Regions from separate parts of the Paraliobacillus sp. X-1268 genome, predicted to be linked through region 1. Evidence: riboswitches for the same ligand, from Rfam matches in the RefSeq annotation. Region 1 holds a riboswitch; the other holds the start of a gene.
The links. A riboswitch is a leader RNA that binds a small molecule or an ion and turns the genes downstream of it on or off. The one in region 1 is predicted to bind preQ1.
Positions count from the first base shown of each region.

Region 1 (8,322 bases):
TCGTTTGAAATCATCTGAAGATTATGAAAAGTGGTATGAAGCACCAGCAGCGAACGCAAAATACTTAGCACAAGCGACTTACGGTCTTAGTGAAATATATAAAGAAGAAATAAAAAAAGCAAAGCTAATTGCAAATCCGGGTTGTTATCCAACAGCAACACTTTTAGGCTTAATTCCAGCCATTCAAAAAGGGTGGATAGAGCCAAACAGTATTATAATCGACGGTAAAACAGGTGTATCTGGTGCAGGTAGGGGCCTGTCGTTAAATGTTCATTTTTCAGAAATGAATGAAAATATTAAAGCATATAAATTAGGAGCACATAAGCATATTCCAGAAATGGAGCAAGTATTAGGACTGGAAGCAAATGAGGCAGTGCAAGTTACATTTACACCACATATCGTACCAATGACGAGAGGGATCATGACAACGATTTATGCAAATCTATCAGGGTCAATTGACCAAGAGAACGTGCAACAATTATATGAAACCTTTTATAAAGATCATCCTTTTGTACGAGTACGAGCTGAAGGGGTACTTCCAACAACGAAGGAAGTCTATGGAAGTAACTATTGTGATATTGGCTTACACGTAGATAAACGAACAGGAAAGCTAACGATAGTCTCGGTAATTGATAATTTAGTTAAAGGTGCAGCAGGGCAAGCAATTCAAAACATGAACATCATCAATGGCTGGAAAGAAATATCGGGATTAGATTATCCCCCTATTTATCCATAAGGAGGGAACGGAAAATGCATCAGATTAGTACAATAGAAAAGTTTAATTTACTTACAAACGGTAATATTGCATCACCGATAGGATTTACTGCTGGTGGCTTACACTGTGGTATTCGTAAGAAGAAACTCGATCTTGGTTGGGTGTACTCAGAGAAGGCTGCACAAACAGCAGGCGTGTATACAACGAATCTTTTTCAAGCTGCGCCATTAAAAGTTACCCAAGAAAGTATCGCTACGGACCACATGTTACAAGGAATAATTGTTAACTCTGGTATTGCCAACGCTTGTACAGGGAAGCAAGGCTTAGCTGATGCTTATGAGATGAGAAAACTATTCGCTGAAAAAGTAAAAATTCCTGTTCAACACGCTGCTGTTGCTTCGACAGGTCTTATTGGCGATTTCCTACCAATGGATGCAATTCGGAATGGAATCAAACAAATAGATGAGGAAAAAAACTTAGACAGTAACCGTTTTGAAAATGCCATTCTGACTACAGATACAAAAGAAAAAGGAATCGCGATTCAATTTGATATAAACGGAAAAAAGGTGACAATTGGCGGAGCTGCTAAAGGATCGGGAATGATTCACCCAAATATGGCGACGATGTTAAGTTTTATTACTACAGATGCAGACGTTGAATATGAGGCATTACAAGACGGATTAAGACAGTTGACGAATCAGTCATTTAATATGATTACGGTTGATGGTGATACAAGTACGAATGATATGGTGCTAGTGTTAGCCAATGGAATGGCAGATAATCAAACATTGAATCCAGAACATCCAGAGTGGAATGTCTTTCTTGAGGGGCTTCATTTTGTTTGTCAGTCACTTGCAAAAGAGATTGCTAGAGACGGAGAAGGCGCTAGCAAATTAATTGAGGTACAAGTCACAGGTGCCAATACTGAGAAGGCTGCGCAAGCAATTAGTAAAACGATAATCTCATCTAATCTAGTTAAAACTGCTATTCATGGTGCTGATGCGAATTGGGGACGTGTGATTACTGCAATTGGGTATAGTGGAGAAATGTTAGATCCCGATGATGTTTGTGTTGCACTAGGTAAGATTGAAGTGGTTAAAAACGGAATGCCCTTACCGTTTGATGAAACAGAAGCAAAGCAGTATTTAATGCAGGACACTGTAACAATTCATGCTAGTGTTGGTGATGGGAAAGGTAATGCCACTGCTTGGGGTTGTGACCTTTCTTATGAATATGTCAGAATTAATGCTTCCTATCGCACATAAGGGGATGGAAAAATGGAGTATATCATAATTAAATGTGGTGGAAGTATTGTTGATCAGCTTCCACAAGCTTTTTATCAAAATATTGCTAGCATTCAAGCAGATGAAAAGGTGCAACCAATTATTGTTCATGGTGGTGGCGCGCTAATTTCCTCTCGTCTGAAGCAAATGGACGTTGCTACAACGTTTGTGAATGGTTTACGTGTAACAACTACTGAAGTGTTAGATGTGGTTGAGATGGTCTTAAGCGGCTCTGTGAATAAACAAATTGTTCGTAATTTGATACAAGAGGATGCTTTGGCGTTTGGGATGAGTGGTGTCGATGGTAATCTCTTGCACGCTGTAGAAGTAAAACAAGATAAGGGTCTTGGCTACGTTGGTGAAGTTGATCATGTCAATGTTGATTTATTACACAGCGTTATTGCGCAAGGTTATATTCCAGTTGTTTCGCCAATTGCTATTGGAGAAGCGGGACAACGTTATAATATCAATGCAGACACGGCAGCAGCTGCAATAGCACAAGCATTAAAAGCTAAACTATGTTTTATTAGCGATATTCCTGGAATTTATATCGAAGAGAATGATAAGAAAGTTACATTGCACCATACGGATAAGATCCAAATTGAATCGTTAATAGCTACAAATGTCATTCAAGGCGGAATGATTCCTAAAGTGAAAGCGGCATTAGCAGCACTTGCAGAAAATGTGCCAGAAGTTGCTATTGTTAATGGCATGGATGCACAAGCTTTACTTGATTTTATCGATGGCAAAGACGTAGGTACAAGAATTCGATTGGAGGAGATTAGTCATGTCTGAAACAAGTTCTACAACCCAAATGTCAGCAATAATGCCAACATATAATCGTTTTCCAATCACATTAACCAAAGGAAAGGGAAGTTATGTCTGGGATGATAAGGATAAAATATACTTGGATTATACGGCAGGACTTGCTACTTGTAATTTAGGGCATGTCCCAGATGCAGTTAAAGAGGCAGTAGAAAATCAGTTGGGGAATCTATGGCACTGCTCCAATTTATATCAGATACCATCACAAGAAGCGCTAGCAAGAAAATTAGTGGAAAATAGTTCTGGTGATCAAGTTTTCTTTTGCAATAGTGGAGCGGAAGCAAACGAAGCAGCGATAAAAATTGCTAGACGTTATGCACAAAAAGTAAAGCAAAACAAAGCCTTTGAGGTTGTTACATTTAATCAATCCTTTCATGGCCGTACATTAGCGACACTATCCGCAACTGGACAAGAAAAAATTCAGGAAGGCTTTCAACCATTGATGCCAGGTTTTCGTTATTTGCCTTATAATGATATGGCTGCATTAGAAGACCTAATCCATCCTGAGACATGTGCAGTTATGCTAGAACTAATTCAAGGCGAGGGTGGCGTTATCCCCGCTGATCAAGCTTGGGTTGATAAAATCGTTCAATTATGTAAAGAAAATGATGTTCTTATTATGATTGATGAAATTCAAACAGGCATGGGACGTACGGGAACACTGTTTGCCTATCAACAATATGGGTTTGAACCAGATGTAATTAGTGTCGCAAAAGGATTAGGATCTGGATTTCCGATTGGTGCTTTAATTGCGAAAGGACATGTGGCAAAAGCATTTGAAGCAGGCTCCCATGGTAGTACATTTGGTGGGAATCCACTAGCAACTACAGCTGGTTTAGCAACGATAACAGAATTATCAGGTACGAGTTTACTTGAGAAATCTAATGTGCAAATTGAATATCTTTGGTTGAAATTAGAAGAATTAAGCGCCAAGTATGATAATATAAGCAATATAAGAGGAAAAGGATTTTTAATTGGAATTGAAGTTACTGGAAAAGCAATTGATTATGTTACGAAGGCTCGTGAAGAGCATCAATTACTTATTGTCATAGCTGGAGAAAGGGTTATTCGAATCCTTCCACCAATCACTACAAACAAAGAAGAAATAGATCAAGCAATTGTTATTCTAGATAAATTATTTGAAGAAATGGCTTAGTATCTATATGAAAGTCAAAACGTTGACATCTTGCTCCACGCTCTATATAATAGTCCGAGTAAATGGATACGATTCCGTTCTATAATGGGAGAGGTTCTTAGCAACAAACCCTCTATAAAAAACTAAGGACATATGACTACAAAAGCCATATCCTTATCGGGATGGGCTTTTTTTAATGTATATGTAAAAAGGGAGGTTAGCCAGATGGCTGGAAGAAGAGATGAAGACTTACAAGATCTTTCGTTATTAGGGAATCAAGAGACGAAATATGCATTTGACTATACACCTGATGTATTAGAAACATTTGATAATAAACATCCAAATCGTGACTACTTTGTTAAATTCAATTGTCCTGAATTTACAACGTTGTGTCCAAAAACGCATCAACCTGATTTTGGTGTCGTATATATTAGTTATATTCCAGGTGAGAAAATGGTTGAAAGTAAATCATTGAAATTATATTTATTTAGTTTTCGTAACCATGGTGATTTTCATGAAGACAGTATGAACATTATTATGAATGACTTGATAGATTTAATGGATCCGAGATATATAGAAGTATGGGGTAAATTTACCCCAAGAGGTGGTATCTCGATTGATCCATATTGTAATTATGGCAAAAAAGGGACAAAGTTTGAAGAAATAGCAGATCACCGTTTAATGAATCACGATATGTATCCAGAAAAAGTTGATAATCGCTAATGAGGGTTAGCTAAGAATCTCCTTAAATAAGTTAGGAGAGAAGATATGTTTGTCTATTTGAATGCATTATTTGTTGGACTATTAATTTTATCAAATATTATTTCTGTTAAATTATTTAGCATTGGTGAGTTTATCTTACCTGCAGCTGCAATTGTATACGTTGTTACTTATCTTATCACCGATGTTATTGGTGAAGTTTATGGAAAAGAAGCGGCGATGAAAACAGTACGAGCAGGTTTTTTTACACAGGTCGTGGCACTGGTTTTCGTGTTTATAGCAATACACTTACCAGCTGCGTCTGCCTTTGGAATGCAAGCTGAATTTGAAGCAATATTAGGCGGAAGTTTTCGCGTTATGATTGCCAGTCTATTAGGGTATGTCGTTAGTCAACATATCGATGTGTCTATTTTTCATCGTCTAAAAAAACAACATGGTGAGAAAAAATTATGGTTACGTAATAACTTATCAACCATTTCAAGTCAATTGTTAGATACCATTATTTTTATCGTTGTTGCATTTGCAGGAACAGTACCGATGAATGTCTTGATTGGGATGATTCTTACACAATATGTTTTTAAATTTATAGTTGCAATTGCGGATACGCCTATTGCATATTTACTTGTTCGTTTAGCGAAAAAAGAGCAATCAAAACAACAACCAACATCAGAAATGAAAGTTGGTTAATAGAGAAACCAGTACCCCTAATTAGGAGTACTGGTTTTTTTATAGCAAGAAAATCCCCGGAATGATTTCACACAATGTTCTTAATTTAGTAAAATGATATAACTAGGTAAATCCAATTACTCTGATTCTGTGTATTTTTTTGATAGAGTAAGGATAGGAGGGAAGCAAGAGTATACATGATGTTCTCAAAAAAAATAGTATATGAAATTTTCATGGTAATCTTGGCGACGCTATCCATTGCTACATTATGGACTAATCTCCCATATACCAGTTATATTGTCTGGATCACGTGGGGAATATTCTTTGCTGACTTCGTATATCGTTTATATAAAAGTCAAAATAAGTTTGATTTTTTAAAAAGTAATCCATTTTTACTAGTAGCGGTGATTCCGTTAGATGCTGTATTTCAAGTAGCGCGTTTTGCGCGTATTTTACATCTGCTGCGATTAAAAACGATTACAAAGTACTACACGATGCCTTTTGTAGCATTTCTGAAGAAGCAACACTATGGCTTAACTTCAGCTATTATTTCTGTGATCTTAATTTGTATGATGATAATTCTAGTAGTGATAGAACCAGGAATTATTACTATAAAAGATGCAGGTGTTAGTGTAATAACTGCAGTTACCTTTTTTGGTGAAGCGACATTTTCTCCAACAACAATGGTTGGACATACTATTGTTGTTTTAACTACCATTATAGGTGTCATGATCCATGGTTTTGTAATTAGTTTAGTTTTCGATTATGTAGCAAATACAACATGGTTAAAGAAACTGAAGGAAAAAACATTCAAAAAAAAGAATGCATCATAATAGAAGGAGTGTTAAAAGCAAATGACAAAAACATTTAAAGCATATCAACTAACAAAAGAAAATGAGACAGTTACAGGAAGAGTAACCACACTAACAACAAATGATTTACCAGAAGGAGAGGTACTTATTAAAGTACATTATTCTAGCATCAATTACAAAGATGCGATGGCCAACACGAATAATAGTGTTATTGTAAAAAACTACCCTCAGATTCCTGGAATTGATTTAGTTGGTGAAGTTGTCGAGTCTGCTGATGATCAATTTGAAGAAGGTGATCATGTTATTGCTACGAGTTATGGGATAGGTGTCACACATGATGGTGGCTATAGTGAATATGCGCGTGTAGGATCAGAATGGGTACTTCCGTTACCAAATGGACTTTCAATGAAGGACGCAATGTTATTTGGTACAGCTGGTTTTACCGCAGCACTATCAATTGATCGTCTAGAGAAGAATGGATTAACCCCAGATAAAGGACAAGTACTCGTAACAGGTGCTACTGGAGGTGTAGGAAGCATAGCAGTTGCTATGTTAGCTCACAAAGGTTATAACGTCGCTGCAAGCACTGGTAAATCCGAGGCAACTGACTTTTTGAAGAAGCTTGGTGCCGAGGAAGTAATTACTCGCGAAGCCGTTTTCGATGGAGAAGTTCACGCCGTAGCGAAACCCCAATGGGCAGCAGCAGTTGATCCTGTTGGTGGAAAGACATTAGCTTCTATTTTAAGTAAACTGCACTATGATGGTGGGGTAGCTGTTAGTGGATTAACGGGTGGTGTAGAAGTTCCAACATTCGTTTATCCATTTATCTTACGCGGTATAAGCCTAATTGGTATCGACTCTGTTAATTTTCCGATGAACGGAAGAAAAGAGATTTGGGATCGAGTTGCAACCGACTTAAAACCAAACAAAGATATATTAGAAATTATTTTGAATAAAGAAATAGGTTTGGACCAATTAGCAGATGAGTTACCAACTTTGATTGCAGGAAAAGCTTTAGGTAGAACGATAGTTAAAGTCGCAACAAAATAATTGCTACAAATAAAAGTATACTTTCTTAATTATTGATAACACTAAGTTTGATAGTAAATTAAGAAAGGAATGACTGAATATGAAAATACGTAAAGGTTTGCTTCTATTAGTTTTTTCGATGATTATGCTTGGGTTTGGTGCTACGATAGTCGAAGCAGAGAAAGATCATCCAAAACCAAAATTCGAAGATGTTGAATTAAATGAACAACAAACCAAAGAATTAAAAACAATGTATGAAGATTTGGTTAACCAAAGAAAAGGAATTGTTGCAAAGTATGAAGAATTTGGTGTCTTATCAGAAGAAGATGCTACTAAAATGGAAGAACACTTAGATATGTATATGAAAAAGATGCAGGAAGATGGGTTTGTTCCAAATTGGCAAGGACCAAAGAAGACACATAAAAAGAATAACTAAATAACAGAAAATCCAACTCTAATAGAGTTGGATTTTCTGTTATTTTAATCTTTAAAGTTGTTTATAAAAATAATAAATTTAATACATAACTTGTATGGACTTTATATATATTTATTATAAGCAATATATAATAGATAAAAAAGGCTAATTAATTTTAAGTCGCTAATCCCTTTTGTTATGCGGTTTTTTTAATTTAAACTGACCTTTTTAAAATTAATTTATAAAAATAACACAATATATATTGATTGTACGTACAAATTATATTACTATAAGATTAAATGATTGAAATCTACGTATAAAACTAATTTCATAATGAAAGGTGTTGACTAAATTATGTTAGAAGCATTAAAGGAACAAGTGCTTGAAGCAAACTTAGCATTACCCAAACATCAATTAGTCACTTTTACTTGGGGGAATGTAAGCGGTTACGATAAAAAAGAAAAATTAGTGGTCATTAAACCTAGTGGTGTGCCTTACGAAGAATTAACGGCAGATGACATGGTTGTTGTCGATTTAGATGGAAATATTGTAGAAGGAAATAAAAAGCCGTCTTCTGATACAGCTACACATCTTGTTTTATACAAGAATTTCCCTGGGATTGGTGGAGTTGTCCATACCCATTCACCATGGGCGACAAGTTGGGCACAGGCTGGTACAGGTATTCCTGCTTTAGGCACGACTCAGGCTGATTACTTTTATGG
Region 1 covers NZ_QJSK01000002.1:229,237-237,558, forward strand. Annotated here, with positions in the region: gene argC (N-acetyl-gamma-glutamyl-phosphate reductase) at 1-736, shown strand, start outside; gene argJ (bifunctional ornithine acetyltransferase/N-acetylglutamate synthase) at 751-1,980, shown strand; gene argB (acetylglutamate kinase) at 1,993-2,793, shown strand; gene D2K62_RS05685 (acetylornithine transaminase) at 2,786-3,979, shown strand; PreQ1 riboswitch class I at 4,064-4,111, shown strand; gene queF (preQ(1) synthase) at 4,184-4,681, shown strand; gene D2K62_RS05695 (queuosine precursor transporter) at 4,727-5,365, shown strand; gene D2K62_RS05700 (hypothetical protein) at 5,545-6,177, shown strand; gene D2K62_RS05705 (acrylyl-CoA reductase family protein) at 6,199-7,206, shown strand; gene D2K62_RS05710 (DUF2680 domain-containing protein) at 7,286-7,621, shown strand; gene araD (L-ribulose-5-phosphate 4-epimerase) at 7,955-8,322, shown strand, end outside.

Region 2 (8,322 bases), on a different contig from region 1:
AGACTGGGCCTCGAAATGTTCCTTATTATTCTGTCATCCTTACAACTATTGGACTGATTGCCTCAATTGTAGTTGCTATACTCTTACCTGGAAAAATTTATGAGTATTTAACGACTGCAGCAAGTCTCATGTTGTTGTATATATGGATTTTCATTTTGTTTTCCTACCATAAATTAATAGATATAAACGGTTGGAAAAAAATCAAACGATGGATAGGTATTTGTTTATTATTTACTGGTATTATTGGAACATTATTTGATAAAGTGGCCCGCATTGGTTTTTTTATTAGTTTTGCTTTTATACTAATTATTTCAATTGTCACTTTCATGATGAGGAAGAAGTGGCGGTCAGAATCTAAATAACAACTGAAGTGCTTGAAAGCCAAAGTAGCCAGCAAATCCGAATAATGATAGGGCTGATACAAACGATATACCTTTAAGCAAGGCTGGTGTTAGAATCTTTCTAAAACTACTAGAGAGAACTGCCATCGTTACATCCCACAACATCAATCCTAACAAAACAGCACTACCATACATGATAACATGTGGCATATCATAGTGATGGATTGTATTTGCTAAAATAGATCCATAAATACCGAGCCAAAATAAAATTGATAAAGGATTCGTTATCGTTAAGAAAAATCCACTCCAGAAAGTTCTTTTAAGTGAATCCGTTTGTCTATTAGTTGCATTGTCTATTTTAGGTACACTAACCATGTTCTCAATTGCTGTGTAAAGAAGTACGAACGTACCGAACGACCATAGAAATGTTTTCATGATTGGCATTTCTAAAAAATGAACAAGTCCAAAAAAGATTGCAATGATAAATAAAAACTCACCAACAATTGAACCTAATCCAATTAACCATGAATGAAAAAAACCATTTTTGATACCTTGATTAATTTGTGCTGCATTAATCGGACCGATTGGAGCAGCTAAAGATAATCCCAATACTAGATAACTTAAAAATACACCCACCAAAATCACTCCTTTTACTGGCTTGTACTATTTTTATTCAAGATGTTGTATTGCTATGCGAATAAATAGTAATTCTATGGTCATGCTAAGTAGAAAAGGAGTGGGTAAAATGTTTTCACATATTAAGAAACTTCAATACACAGCTAAACCAACTACGCCTGATCCCGTTTATGCTAAAAAACTACAAGAGATTTTAGGTGGTCAATACGGTGAAATATCGGTAATGATGCAATATTTATTTCAAGGGTGGAACTGTAGAGCAACTGGAAAATATAAAGATATGCTTTTAGATATTGGAACAGAAGAGATAGCACATGTAGAAATGTTAGCTACTATGATCGCACAACTCTTAGATAATGCACCAGTTCAAGATCAAGAGGCTGGGGCAAAAGATCCTGTTATCGAGGCAGTTCTAGGAGGAATGAATCCGCAGCACGCAATTGTCAATGGTCTAGGAGCACAACCAAATGATAGTGCTGGTTACCCTTGGAACGCGCGCTATACTATTTCTAGTGGTAACTTACTAGCTGATTTCAGAGCAAATTTAAATGCTGAATCACAGGGACGATTGCAAGCAGTAAGATTATACGAGATTGCAACTGATCCAGGAGTGAAGGACATGCTTTCCTTCCTTATTGCAAGAGACACCATGCACCAAAATCAATGGATGGCAGCGATTGAAGAATTGGAGCAAAAGCAAGGTGCTGTTGTACCATCTACATTTAATGCTGAAAAACACAAGCAAGATGTGGCATATGCATTTATGAACTTTTCTGAAGGTGAAGAGAGTAAAGCTGGACGCTGGGCAAGTGGAACATCAATGGACGGCAAAGGAAACTTTGAATATATTCAGAATCCACAAGCAAATGGACAAAATCCAAGTCTAATGCCAGCACCGATCTATATTCATGGAACACCACCACTCCAGTAGTAAATAAAGAGAGCCTCTACTTTGCACATGCGAAGTAGAGGCTCTCTTTATTTTATGCTATTAATTTTTTACAAGCATCTTCACATGCATAACAAGCATCAGCACATTTTTTACAATGGTCATGATCATGTTTAGCACATTCATCCCCACAAGCTTTACAAGCTGTTGCGCACAGTTGTGCGTATTCTTGTACAAAAGCTGTATCATACGTAAGAGCTTGTTCAAAAGAAGCACAAATTGTTGCACATTCTCGATCTAAACGAATACATGCCTCCATTTTATTTGCATCCTCTTCAAAACAAGAGGTGTAACAATGATTACAAGCCTCCATACATTCGTGCAATGTTTTAATTATTTCTTCATATTTCTGATGACTCATTTCCAATGTCCTCCTTTAAATCTTATCTAGTTATAATACCCAGCGTGAATCTCACTAAACATTATAAGTAAAAATTTTACTTGAGTATTATAAAAGGCTTAGGAAATAATAATGTAAATAAATCTCAGTTTTAATACGTTAATTAAAGGGTAACATTCAGTATAATGGACAATTTTAAAAGAGTACGTATGAATAAGGAGTTATACAACATGAAGCTATTAAATTTACTGAGTAATATAAAATTTAAACAGATTAAAAATCAAAATTTAAATGAGATAGAAATTCATGGTATTGCTGAATCCTCATCTGAAGTGAAACCAGGTTTTATTTTCGTTGCGATTAAGGGTTATAGATCAGACGGACATGACTATATTGAAGATGCGATAAAAAATGGTGCATCTATCATCATTGGAGAAAAACAGTTTACTGATTTATCGGTACCATTTATTAATGTAAGTAACAGTCGTAAAGCGTTAGCGGTTATAGCGGGAAACTTTTATGGAAATCCATCTCACAATAAAATAATGATTGCTATTACGGGAACGAATGGAAAAACAACAACAAGTTATCTCGTCAAGCACATATTAGAAAGTAATGGCATGTCTTGTGGATTAGTTGGAACAATTGAAACTATTATTAATGGCGAAAGTAATCCGTCTATTAATACAACTCCGGGTTCACTCACACTCAACAGATTATTGTATGAAAGTAATGATCAAGTCATCATTTTGGAAGCTTCTTCACACGGCCTATTACAATATCGACTGGAAGGAATAAATTTTGATAGTTGTCTCTTTCTGAACTTAAGCCACGAACACTTAGATTATCATGATTCTATTGAAGAATATTTCGAAACAAAAGCAACACTTTTTCAATTGTTAAAAGAAAACGGACAAGCTATTATAAACACGGATGATAGTTGGGGAGCAAAGTTAAATGAGCGATTACAGCTTGATGAAGTTAACACTTCTACAATAGGAAAAAGTGCTACTAATGATTACTGCATTGAAATAACTGGGCAAGATGGTTCGTTCAAAATAAAAAGAGAAGGAAGAACAGAGGAAATAAATCCATCAATGAAGGGCATTCATAATATATATAATTCCAGCATGGCTTATGCAGTTGCACACCAACTTGGAGCTAACGAGAGATTAATAAGTAAGTCATTAAAAAATTTCCCAGGTGTTGATGGTCGATTTCAAGTGTTCCCGCAACAAAATGGCGCAAATGTTGTTGTTGATTACGCACATACTACGGATGCTTTTTATCATTGTTTACATACAGCTAAAGTAGCCGGCGCTAAAAGAATTGTTCACATATTTGGTTTTAGAGGAAATCGAGACAAGACGAAACGAAAAGACATGCTTGAGATTACAGCTAAACTGAGTGATCAATATTTATTAACATTGGATGATTTAAATACAGTACCTTTGGAAGACATGATTGAAACGCTAGAAAATATTCACAACACTATCGGTAACCATAAAGGATTAGTGATCCCAGATCGAACTTTAGCCATTCAACAAGCAATGGTTACAAGTCAGAATGGTGATTGGATTATTATTACTGGAAAAGGTCATGAACCTTATCAACAATCATTTAGCTTACCTACCAAATCCGATAAAGAAACTGTAACTTACTTAACAGAATAAGTTGTCTATAAACTAGTATGCTTAATACTTTATGTCACCTTTTGATTTACAATTCGTATAATTATATATAGCTTCAAGAGGAAGGAAGAATTAAACGTGAAAAATAGAGTAACCCGTTCTGTTAGTGACAGAAAAATATTTGGTGTTTTTGGTGGAATTGGTAATTATTTTAACATTGATCCAACTATATTAAGATTGGCTTATGTAGCTTTGACTATATTTAATCCAACTTTACTATTAGTTTATATTTTAGCTATATTTATCATACCTGAGGAAAAGACTTAACTGTAATGTATCTATTTACACTATTAAGAGACTGTTAAAGGTTCTGTCATTCAATTTAGAATAGAAATGCATTGTCGAAATTAGTCTAATCATTGATTGCATTATAAAAGGAAATGAATGTTATAATAAGAACATCAATGAATTATAGAAGGTGATAGTTATGAAAATAATTTGTTTTGGAGATAGTCTTACACGTGGGGTCTCTGTAGCAAAGGGTAGATTGCGTATTTTAAAAGAGAACTATCCTGCTTTTTTACAGCAATTATTTTATGAAAATGAGGGAGAAACTGTTAACGTTATAAACAAAGGTGTTTTTAATGCTAATTCTGACTCTTTACTTTCCAGATTAAATAAAGATGTAATAGACCAACATCCTGATTATGCTATAATTGAAATTGGTGGCAATGATTGCAATTTTAATTGGCAAGAGGTTGTGAAAAGCCCACGTTTTGAACATGCTCCTATTGTTCCAATTGACCGTTATTTAGAAAACATTCGAACAATCGTTACAAAAGTCCAAGAAAGTGGTATAACTCCAATTATTTCCACATTGCCACCTTTAGATCCGGTACGTTATTATAAAAATGTTTCTGATAAATATAGTGATGTAGTTGGACATCTGATTAGTTCTATGGGTGGTATCGAACATTGGCATGGTATATATAACCGCAATTTAAATAAGTTGGCAGATGAGTTAGGTGTTTTAAAAATTGATGTTAGAAGCGCAATAAAAAAAGCAGGAGACCTTGCCGAATTAATCAGTGATGACGGTATACATCTAACTGCAAAAGGGTATAAAGTTTTTAGTCAAGATGTATATAAAAACATAATGAATTTTGTCAAATAAAATAAAATTTAAGCAAAGATAACTATATGTAGTAGTATGTGGCGTGCACATTAGTACACGCCACAAATATCTATTTGTTAGCTATTAATAAATAGCTGCACCTACAATAATTAGGAGAATAAACAATACAACAATTAATGAAAAACCGCCACCAAATCCTGCACCTGTACCTACACCATATCCAGCACCGGCACCATATCCGACTGGAGCACCATAACCGCCATAACCTAAACTCATATATTTTTCCTCCTTCTTTATTCGTTAGTCATTCCTTCTTCTTTCTTAATAACCGAAACCGCCACCATAAGAAGCTCCTATGATTATTAACAATATAAACAATACGATGAGTAATGCAAAACCTCCACCAAATCCTGCTGTTGGTGCAGCTGCTACTGGTTCACCCATTAGTAAATCCCTCCTTTTCTTAATGGCTCTAAGAGTATACTATGTCATGGTTAACATAATGTTATGGACAAATGCCTGGTTATTCTAAAAAGGTGGGTAAAAGTCATTAAACATACTTTTTAGTTTTTTTATGGTATACTTTAGAAGAAAATAATTAACAATTCTGCAATGATGCAGGAGAGGTTCTAGCTACACCCTCTATAAAAAACTAAGGATGGACGTTACCTTCCTTAAGGTACCGTTTTTTTATTTTGTTATGGGTGTGTGGAATTCTCTTTGTTACTTGAAAGGAGAATTTTTTTATGAAAAAAAATAGTAAAGCAATTGTTGTATTCAGTGGAGGGCAAGATAGCACCACGTGTTTGTTCTGGGCGCTTCAAAATTATGAGCATGTTGAAGCTGTCACATTCGATTATAATCAAAGGCACAATGATGAAATAGAAGTAGCAAAAGAAATTGCTACAGAATTAAACGTTAAACATCATGTTTTAGATATGTCATTGTTAAACCAATTAGCACCTAGTGCGTTAACGCGCGATGATATCGAGGTTAAAGAAGGAGATAATGGTGATTTACCTTCGACATTTGTACCAGGAAGAAACTTACTCTTTTTATCTTTTGCGACTATATTAGCCAAACAAATTGATGCAAAACACATTATTACTGGTGTATGTGAGACTGATTTTAGTGGGTATCCAGATTGTCGTGATATATTTATTAAATCATTAAATGTCACCCTTAACTTATCAATGGATGATGGATTTGTTATTCATACACCACTAATGTGGTTAGATAAAGCTGAGACGTGGAAGTTAGCGGATGAATTAAATCGATTTACATATATTCGCGAAAAAACGTTAACCTGTTACCACGGCGTTCGTGGGGATGGCTGTGGAGATTGTCCTTCTTGTAAGTTACGTCAGAACGGACTAGATGCGTACCTTAAAGAACGCGATGAGGTGAACGATTAATGTATGGTTTTACGATTGTTGAGAACTTGCAGAAAATAAATGAAGATATAAAACGTCACGAACTTAAATATCACACAAAACGGGTGATGGTTAGTAAAGAGTTCACATTTGATGCTGCACATCACCTTCATTGTTATCAAGGAAAGTGTAAAAACTTACATGGACATACGTACAAAGTTATCTTCGGAATAAGTGGTATGGTAGATGAAATTGGCTTAGTTATTGACTTTGGCGATATTAAAGAGATTTGGAAGGAAGAGATTGAAATTCATCTTGACCATCGTTATCTTAATGATACATTACCAAACATGAACACAACGGCAGAGAATATGGTCGTATGGATTTATCAAAAGATGGAAAAAGCACTTGAAACGCATGCAACTCATTTTCGTGTTGAATTTGTTAAACTATATGAAACACCAACAAGTTATGCTGAAGCTAGACGGGAGTGGATGGACGTTGAATAAATTCCCAGTACTTGAAATATTCGGTCCAACCATCCAAGGAGAGGGCATGGTTGTAGGTCGGAAAACGATGTTCGTTCGAACAGCTGGTTGTGATTACAGCTGCTCTTGGTGTGATTCAGCCTTTACCTGGGACGGCAGTGCAAAGGACCAAATCGAAAGACTAACTGCAGATGAAATTATTAAAAAATTAAAAGAAACAGGTGGAGATAAATTTGATCATGTTACAATATCAGGAGGAAATCCTGCACTTTTAGCAAAGCTTGATGAGTTAGTTGACGCCTTACATGAGCAAGATATGGAAGTAGCGCTCGAAACACAAGGAAGTCGTTGGCAGGAATGGTTTCTTAAAGTTAATGACCTCACCATCTCACCAAAACCACCAAGTTCTAAGATGAAGACAGATTGGGAGAAGCTAGACCTTATTATTAAAAACATACAAAGTGCTAATCATTCTCAAAAGACCAGTCTAAAAGTAGTGGTGTTCGATGATGATGATTTACTTTATGCTGAAAATGTTCACGAAAGATATCCTGATATCGCCTTCTTTTTACAAGTAGGTAATGATGAGTTAGCTGAAAATAATGTTTCCAATCTTGCCAGTCATTTACTAGATAAATATGAATGGTTGATTGATAAAGTTGTAGCATCTACAAAATTAAATCATGCTCGTGTTCTGCCACAAGTTCATGCACTTGTCTGGGGTAATAAACGGGGCGTTTAAAAGAATATCCAATTGGATATTCTTTTTTTATTTGTTTTATAAAATAAAGCTAACTATATAGTTTAAAACACGGAACTAAGACATTTATTCTAATTATAAGATTCTCTGATGCAACGGTATATACGGCACACTTGTCTATATAAGTCCAGTTTCATGTCGAAAAACAGCCCTTAAAAAATGTTTGATTTAGTTTTAATTATCCAGATTGACAATTTTTTTATAGGTTTTATAAGAGTGGATTATCGCTATAGCAGCACCTATCATAAACAAAGAAAATCCATAGATAAAGCTGTACTTGGGAATAATCATTATAAGTATGATACTTATAATACCGGTCAAAAGGAACAACTTACCTGTGAATCCATGTGTTATATCCCAAACTCTTTCTTCACTCATTGTCCATTCTGTACGAACACCGAATATCGAATTTGTTTTTACTTTTGGCATTAAAGAACCGGTGATCATTAAGATAAATGAAAAAATTAGTCCCGTTATTACGTTCACATCAAGATTGTAACCTAAATTAATAATAATGATGGTGATATAGAATGTAAAAATCGTTAATAAAGTAATCATAATTAGTGTTTTTTTCATATTATCGCTTATATCATCTTGGGAAGTTCTAAATATGAAACGAAATAGAGCATAAATTAGAATCATTATGAAAGGCATTGAATGTAAAGCTAT
Region 2 covers NZ_QJSK01000001.1:240,092-248,413, reverse strand. Annotated here, with positions in the region: gene D2K62_RS01375 (amino acid permease) at 1-362, shown strand, start outside; gene D2K62_RS01370 (LysE family transporter) at 348-977, opposite strand; gene D2K62_RS01365 (manganese catalase) at 1,087-1,908, shown strand; gene D2K62_RS01360 (four-helix bundle copper-binding protein) at 1,961-2,287, opposite strand; gene D2K62_RS01355 (UDP-N-acetylmuramoyl-L-alanyl-D-glutamate--2,6-diaminopimelate ligase) at 2,497-3,939, shown strand; gene D2K62_RS01350 (PspC domain-containing protein) at 4,036-4,224, shown strand; gene D2K62_RS01345 (SGNH/GDSL hydrolase family protein) at 4,385-5,071, shown strand; gene D2K62_RS01340 (YjcZ family sporulation protein) at 5,156-5,308, opposite strand; gene D2K62_RS01335 (YjcZ family sporulation protein) at 5,354-5,476, opposite strand; PreQ1 riboswitch class I at 5,650-5,694, shown strand; gene queC (7-cyano-7-deazaguanine synthase QueC) at 5,779-6,447, shown strand; gene queD (6-carboxytetrahydropterin synthase QueD) at 6,447-6,914, shown strand; gene queE (7-carboxy-7-deazaguanine synthase QueE) at 6,907-7,635, shown strand; gene D2K62_RS01315 (SdpI family protein) at 7,828-8,322, opposite strand, start outside.
Region 2: linked by a shared signal. The riboswitch ahead of queC (7-cyano-7-deazaguanine synthase QueC) and the one ahead of queF (preQ(1) synthase) in region 1 are both predicted to bind preQ1.